2 linked regions of the Rhodopseudomonas palustris genome follow. The protein of the gene in region 1 binds, or shares a complex with, the protein of each later gene. Links are inferred from orthologs where the notes say so. Each region holds a gene or a part of one and is shown on either strand. Other genes may lie near its edges. The genes, in order: RPPS3_RS16120 and dnaN.

Region 1 (3,205 bases):
CGGCTTCGACAAATAGGCTTCGCAGCCGCCTTCGCGGATTCGCTCCTCGTCGCCCTTCATCGCGAATGCGGTGACGGCTACCACCGGAATGTGACGGAGTTCGGCATCGTCCTTGATCCAGCGCGTGACTTCGAGCCCGGACACCTGCGGCAGTTGGATGTCCATCAGGATCAGATCGGGGCGCAGCTTGCGAACCAGGTCGAGCGCTTCATAACCGTTGCTCGTTCCCGCCGTCTGGTAGCCATGGGCCTCCAGCAAGTCGCGAAAGAGCTTCATATTGAGCTCGTTGTCTTCGACGATCAGGACGGTTTTCGCCATCCCGCCCCTCCACTACTCGCACTAAAATGCCCGGGCCGGCGGCCCGCGATCGTTCGACAAGCCGCAAGACTCGGGCATGATTGAATAAAATAGAGACGAGAAGTTACGGAAAGGCAAACACAACCGATGCGAAAGCGGCTTCAAGATCCTCGCCAAGCGGCTGAAATCGTGGCGATTCAGGCGCTATCCTTCATCGCGGGAGAGCCCGAGCGGCTCGGTCTGTTTCTCGCTGAGACCGGGATCGGCCCGGAGACTCTGCGCAGTTCCGCCGCCGATCCGCAGTTCCTGATCAGCGTGCTCAACTTCGTGCTGCGCGACGACGCCACCGCAAAAGCGTTCGCCGACTCGGTCCAGCTTCACCCCACCAACGTCGCTGCAGCCCTGCAGGTGCTGGAGGACAAGCCATGGGAGCGTGACACGCCGTGAGCGGCGACGACCCAGGCACACGGACTGCGCCCGGCTTCTGCCGGGATTGCCTCGCCGACCAGCGCGCCGAGGCGCGGCGCTGCACGGCCTGCGGGTCGCCGCGCCTGCTGCGGCACCAGTCGCTCGGAACTCTGTCGCTCGCTCATATCGACTGCGACGCGTTCTATGCGACGGTGGAGAAGCGCGACAATCCGGAGCTTGCCGACAAGCCGGTGATCGTCGGCGGCGGCAACCGCGGCGTGGTCTCGGCGGCCTGCTACATCGCCCGTACCTTTGGGGTGCGCTCGGCGATGCCGATGTTCAAGGCGCTGGCGCTGTGCCCCTCGGCGTCGGTGGTGCGGCCCGACATGGCGAAGTATGTCCGGGTCGGCCGCGAGGTGCGGCAAGCGATGCGGGCGCTGACGCCGCTGGTCGAGCCGCTGTCGATCGACGAGGCGTTCCTCGACCTGGCCGGCACCGAGCGGATGCACGGCATGATCCCCGCCAAGGTGCTGGCGAAGTTCGCCCGCGAGGTCGAGCGCGACATCGGCGTCACCGTCTCGGTCGGGCTGTCGTGTAACAAGTTCCTCGCCAAGATCGCGTCCGATCTCGACAAGCCGCGTGGCTTCGCCGCGCTCGATCAGGACGAAGCCCGCGAGATGTTGGCGCCGCGGCCGGTCGGCTTCATCTTCGGGGTCGGCCCGGCCACCGCGTCGCGGCTGGCAAGTCGCGGCTTCCGCACCATCGCCGATCTGCAGCGCGCCGATGAGATCGAGCTGATGCGGCAGTTCGGCGACGAAGGTCGGCGGTTGTGGAGGCTGGCGCGCGGCATCGATGACCGCAAGGTGGTGCCTGATCGCGGCGCCAAATCGATTTCCAACGAGACCACCTTCGAGGACGACATCCGCGACCTTGCGACGCTGGAGAAGATCCTGTGGCGGCTGTCGGAGAAGGTGTCGTCGCGGCTGAAAAGCGCCGCCCTCTCCGGCTCGACCATTACTTTGAAACTAAAGACCGCCGATTTCCGCCAGCGCACCCGTGCCCAGACCATCCACGCGCCGACCCAAATGGCCAACCGGATCTTCTCGGTGTCGCGCGAGATGCTAAGCAAGGAAGTCGACGGCACCGCGTTCCGGCTGATCGGCACCGGCGTCAGCGCGCTGACCGAGCAGACCGGCCCGGCGGAGGACGACATGCTCGACCGCCGCTCCGCCCACGCCGAACGCGCGATCGACGACCTGCGCAAGAAGTTCGGCGACGCCGCGGTGATCCGCGGCATCGCATTCGATCGGGTGCAGAAGCCGCAGGGATGACGGAGATCAGCCCGAAGGCGCGCGATTGCGAGAGCAGCGAAGCCATCCAGGAGCGTTACGCACGCACAGATGGACTGCTTCGTCGCGATACTCCTCGCAATAACGGATCGCGAGGGCCTTGTTACTTACACGGCTTGTCGGACTTGACCTCGAGCTTGCCCATCGCGCCAGCGAGGACGAAGTCGTTGTAGTCGAGCACCAGCGAACGCGATACGCCGTTCTCGTAGAGTTCGAACGACATCGCATAGACCGGCGTCTGTTCGCCGGTGGCGGACTTGGCGTCGCGATCGTAGTAGCTCACCGTCACCGGCCAGCGCGTCAGCGCCTTCATCGCATCGTCATTGGTGGACGGATCGGGCGACGCCACCGCGCCGCTGCCCTTGATCGGCTGGCCGATCACCGTCAGCGTATTGTAGACCTTCTCGCCGTTGTCCGAGCCGTCATATACTGACAGGTTCAGCAGCGACTTGCCGGCGCGCGCGGCTTCGATGATGCGTTCGATCTGCTCGGTCGGGAACACGGTCGAGCCGTCGAGTTCGAACGTCTTCTGCACCGGCTGCTTCAGCTTCACCGTGATATGATCGCCGGTGCGCTCGGCCATGCCGTCGACGTCGCTCTCCTTGGAGTCGTCCATCCGGGTGCCGATCTTGAACCGGTAGCTCTTGCCGGCGGCGTCCTCCCAGCTCGACGAACGCAGATCGCTGAGCGTGTTCTTGCCCTCGCCGCTCTGGATCTCCGAGACCTGGCGGAAATCGGAGGTATAGCCTTCGCAGGCGTTGCCGGAGAAATTGTACAGGATGCGGCCGCGCACCGTGCTGATCGAGGCGTTGTTGCGGGTCTTCACCAGGCTGAGGTCGTACAGCGCCTGGTGCGGCAGGAAGTTGATCGCGGGGCCGGCAATGGCTGCCGATCCGCTCGACATGGCGAAGGCCGCCACGATTGCCAGCAGTCCCCGGCTCGGTCGCGTCGTCTGTCGTGACACGGGCATGTCGTCTCCCTGATAACGGTCGGATTAAAATAAGCAGCGGCCGGAGTCGCCGCAACGGCCCGGATTCGTGGACCACCGGATTGCGGTGAAATCACGGAGCAATTTGGTTCAAACGCAATTTGATCGGAACCTGCCGGCCGACACGGCTGCACGCGGAGCGGGCTTTGCGAGTTGCAGCGGC
Region 2 (3,141 bases), 3.5 Mb from region 1 along the record:
ACGTGCTGGTGATCGACGATCTTCAATTCCTGCAGGGCAAGACCACTCAGGCCGAGTTCTGCCACACGCTGAACGCGCTGATCGACGCCGGCCGCCAGGTGGTGGTGGCCGCCGACCGGCCGCCGGCCGATCTGGAAAGCCTCGACGAGCGCGTGCGCTCGCGGCTCGCCGGTGGTCTCGTGGTCGAAATGGCGCCGCTCGGCGAAGATCTGCGCCTCGGCATCCTGCGCTCGCGCGTGGTCGCGGCCCGCACCCATCACGTCAGCTTCGACGTGCCGCAGCCGGTGCTCGAGTATCTCGCGCGCACCATCACGCATAATGGCCGCGATCTCGAAGGCGCGATCAATCGCCTGCTGGCGCACTCCAAACTGAACAATCAGCCGGTGACGCTGGAGATGGCCGAGCACGAAGTGCGCGACCTGATCCGCCCATCCGAGCCGAAGCGCATCAAGATCGAAGACATTCAGCGCATCGTGGCGCGGCAGTACAATGTCAGCCGCTCCGATCTGTTGTCGTCGCGCCGGACCGCCAATGTGGTGCGGCCGCGTCAGGTCGCGATGTATCTGGCCAAGACGCTGACGCTGCGCTCGCTGCCGGAGATCGGCCGCCGCTTTGGCGGGCGCGACCACACCACGGTGCTGCATGCCGTGCGCAAGATCGAAGGGCTGGTGTCGAAGGACACCACGCTGTCGGACGAGGTCGAATCCCTGAAGCGCCAGCTTCAGGAGTAAGGCGCTCGCGCTCGCTGCAGGCGGCCTTCATTCTCGGGCCGAATCTCGGGGAAATTTGCGCCGGCGGCGGTCGCGTGCTCTTGCGTCGATCGCTCAACCACGCCACCCTGCGGACCCCCCGCGGGGTCCGGGCGACCTCAGCGGGTGCCAATGGCCTTGGCGCCGCAACGGCTGCCGGGCACCTCCATCATATCCGGCAGCTTCATCACACGATGTGGGCGCGGAGCAGGCGGGTTTTGCAATGAAGGTCACGGTCGAACGCGCGCAACTGTTGAAGTCGTTGAGCCACGTGCATCGCGTGGTCGAGCGCCGCAACACCATCCCGATCCTCGGCAACGTGCTGGTGCGCGCCGAAAACGCGCAGCTTGCGCTGAAGGCGACCGACCTCGACCTCGAGGTCACCGAGACGCTGCCGGCCGAAACCGCGACCGCGGGTTCGACGACCGTGCCGGCGCATATGTTTTACGACATCGTCCGCAAGCTGCCGGACGGCTCGCAGATCGTGCTCGAGAGCGACGGCGACCGCTCGGTGCTGGCGATCCGCGCCGGCCGCTCGCGGTTCACGCTGCAGACGCTGCCGGAGAGCGACTTCCCGGATCTTGCCGCCGGCGAGATGAGCCACGCCTTCCGGCTGCCGGCCTCCGACGTCAAGCGGCTGATCGATCGCACCCAGTTCGCGATCTCGACCGAAGAGACCCGCTACTATCTCAACGGTATCTATCTGCACACCGCCGGCAGCCCCAAGGCTTCGAGCTTGCGCGCGGTTGCGACCGACGGCCACCGGCTGGCGCAGCTCGACCTGACGCTGCCGAGCGGCGCCGACGGCATGCCGGGCGTGATCGTACCGCGCAAGACCGTGGGCGAAGTGCAGCGGCTGATCGAAGACACCGAAGCCGAGATCGGCATCGAACTGTCGACCGGCAAAATCCGCTTCACGCTCGGCAATGTCGTGCTGACCTCCAAGCTGATCGACGGCACCTTCCCGGACTACGGCCGGGTGATCCCGCAGAACAACGACAAGGAACTGCTGGTCGACAAGAAGGACTTCGAAGCCGCGGTCGACCGCGTCTCGACGATTTCTTCTGAACGCGGCCGCGCCGTGAAGCTGGCGCTGTCCGCCGGCAAGCTGGTGCTGTCGGTGACCAATCCGGATTCCGGCAGCGCGACCGAAGAACTCGAGGTCGAATACGCTTCCGATCCGCTCGATATCGGCTTCAACTCGCGCTATCTGCTCGACATCGCCGCGCAGATCGAAGGCGAAGTCGCCGTTCTCAAGCTCGCCGATCCCGGCTCGCCGACCCTGATCCAGGACCGCGATTCCAAGAATGCGCTGTACGTCCTGATGCCGATGCGGGTGTAATACGAGCCGCTTCAATAGCACCATCGTCATCGCACGGTTGGAGCCGAATTCGTCATTGCCGGGCTTGACCCGGCAATCCATCTTGATCGTGTGACCCAAGCGTTGCGGCCAGCGAGACGTCGCAGGATCTCGACGATAATTCTGTCCGCTGGCGCGGACGCTTGATTGCCGGGTCAAGCCCGGCAATGACACCCTGATCATGACCGCCGCCCGCATCACACGCCTGACGCTGACGCATTTTCGGAACTATCGCGGGGCGTCGCTGACCACGACGGCCGACCAGGTGGTGCTGGTCGGGCCGAACGGCGCCGGCAAGACCAATTGTTTGGAAGCGATCTCGTTTCTGTCGCCGGGCCGCGGATTGCGGCGTGCGACGCTGGAAGACGTCGCCGATCATGAGGGCGACGGCTCCTGGGCGGTGTCGGCCGAAGTCGAAGGTGCGCTCGGGCTGGCGACGCTCGGCACCGGGATCGAGCCGCCGCGCGGCGACACCACAACGACGCGGCGTTGCCGGATCGACCGCGAGCCGGTCGGGTCGGCGGCCGCGTTCGGCGATCATCTGCGGATGGTGTGGCTGACGCCGTCGATGGATGGGCTGTTCATGGGCGCGGCCTCGGAACGCCGGCGGTTCTTCGACCGCCTGGTGCTGGCGATCGACAGCGGCCATTCGGCCCGGGTTTCGGCGCTCGATCGCAGCCTTCGGTCGCGCAACCGGCTTCTCGAAGACATCCGCAACGCCGACTCGCACTGGCTCGACGCCATCGAGCGCGAAACCGCGGAGCTTGCGATCGCAGTGGCAGCCCAGCGCGGCCAGACCGCGCTCAAGCTCGCCGCGATGCTCGACGCCCGCGGCGCCACCTCGGCATTTCCGTCTGCCAAGATCATGCTCGACGGCTGGATGGAGAACGCGCTGACCTCCGAGCCGGCGACCGCGGTGGAAGACCGCTACCGCGCCATCCTGCGCGACAGCCGCGGCCGCGACGCCGCCGCCGGCCGCACGCTCGACGGACCGCACCTTACCGATCTCGAAGTGATCTACGCGCCCAAGGC

What was found.
Region 2: the proteins of RPPS3_RS16120 (region 1) and dnaN are in contact, whole or in part, in a solved structure (PDB 1OK7), measured with the Escherichia coli proteins. The link is inferred for Rhodopseudomonas palustris from one-to-one orthologs.

What each region holds. Positions count from the first base shown.
Region 1 is NZ_CP019966.1:3,453,522-3,456,726, forward strand. What follows is about bases 1-2,888. They hold RPPS3_RS16120 (DNA polymerase IV), read left to right. Parts: upstream 1-740; coding sequence 741-2,036; downstream 2,037-2,888. Other genes in these bases: RPPS3_RS16110 (response regulator), read right to left, coding at 1-318; RPPS3_RS16115 (DUF3572 domain-containing protein), read left to right, coding at 445-744; RPPS3_RS16125 (cell envelope integrity EipB family protein), read right to left, coding at 2,158-2,888. In the rest of the region: more of RPPS3_RS16125, read right to left, coding at 2,889-3,024. UniProt on the Escherichia coli protein: Poorly processive, error-prone DNA polymerase involved in translesion repair and untargeted mutagenesis. Copies undamaged DNA at stalled replication forks, which arise in vivo from mismatched or misaligned primer ends.
Region 2 is NZ_CP019966.1:1,367-4,507, forward strand. What follows is about bases 208-3,031. They hold dnaN (DNA polymerase III subunit beta), read left to right. Parts: upstream 208-972; coding sequence 973-2,091; downstream 2,092-3,031. Other genes in these bases: dnaA (chromosomal replication initiator protein DnaA), read left to right, coding at 208-731; recF (DNA replication/repair protein RecF), read left to right, coding at 2,291-3,031. Also shown: more of dnaA, read left to right, coding at 1-207; more of recF, read left to right, coding at 3,032-3,141. UniProt on the Escherichia coli protein: Confers DNA tethering and processivity to DNA polymerases and other proteins. Acts as a clamp, forming a ring around DNA (a reaction catalyzed by the clamp-loading complex) which diffuses in an ATP-independent manner freely and bidirectionally along dsDNA.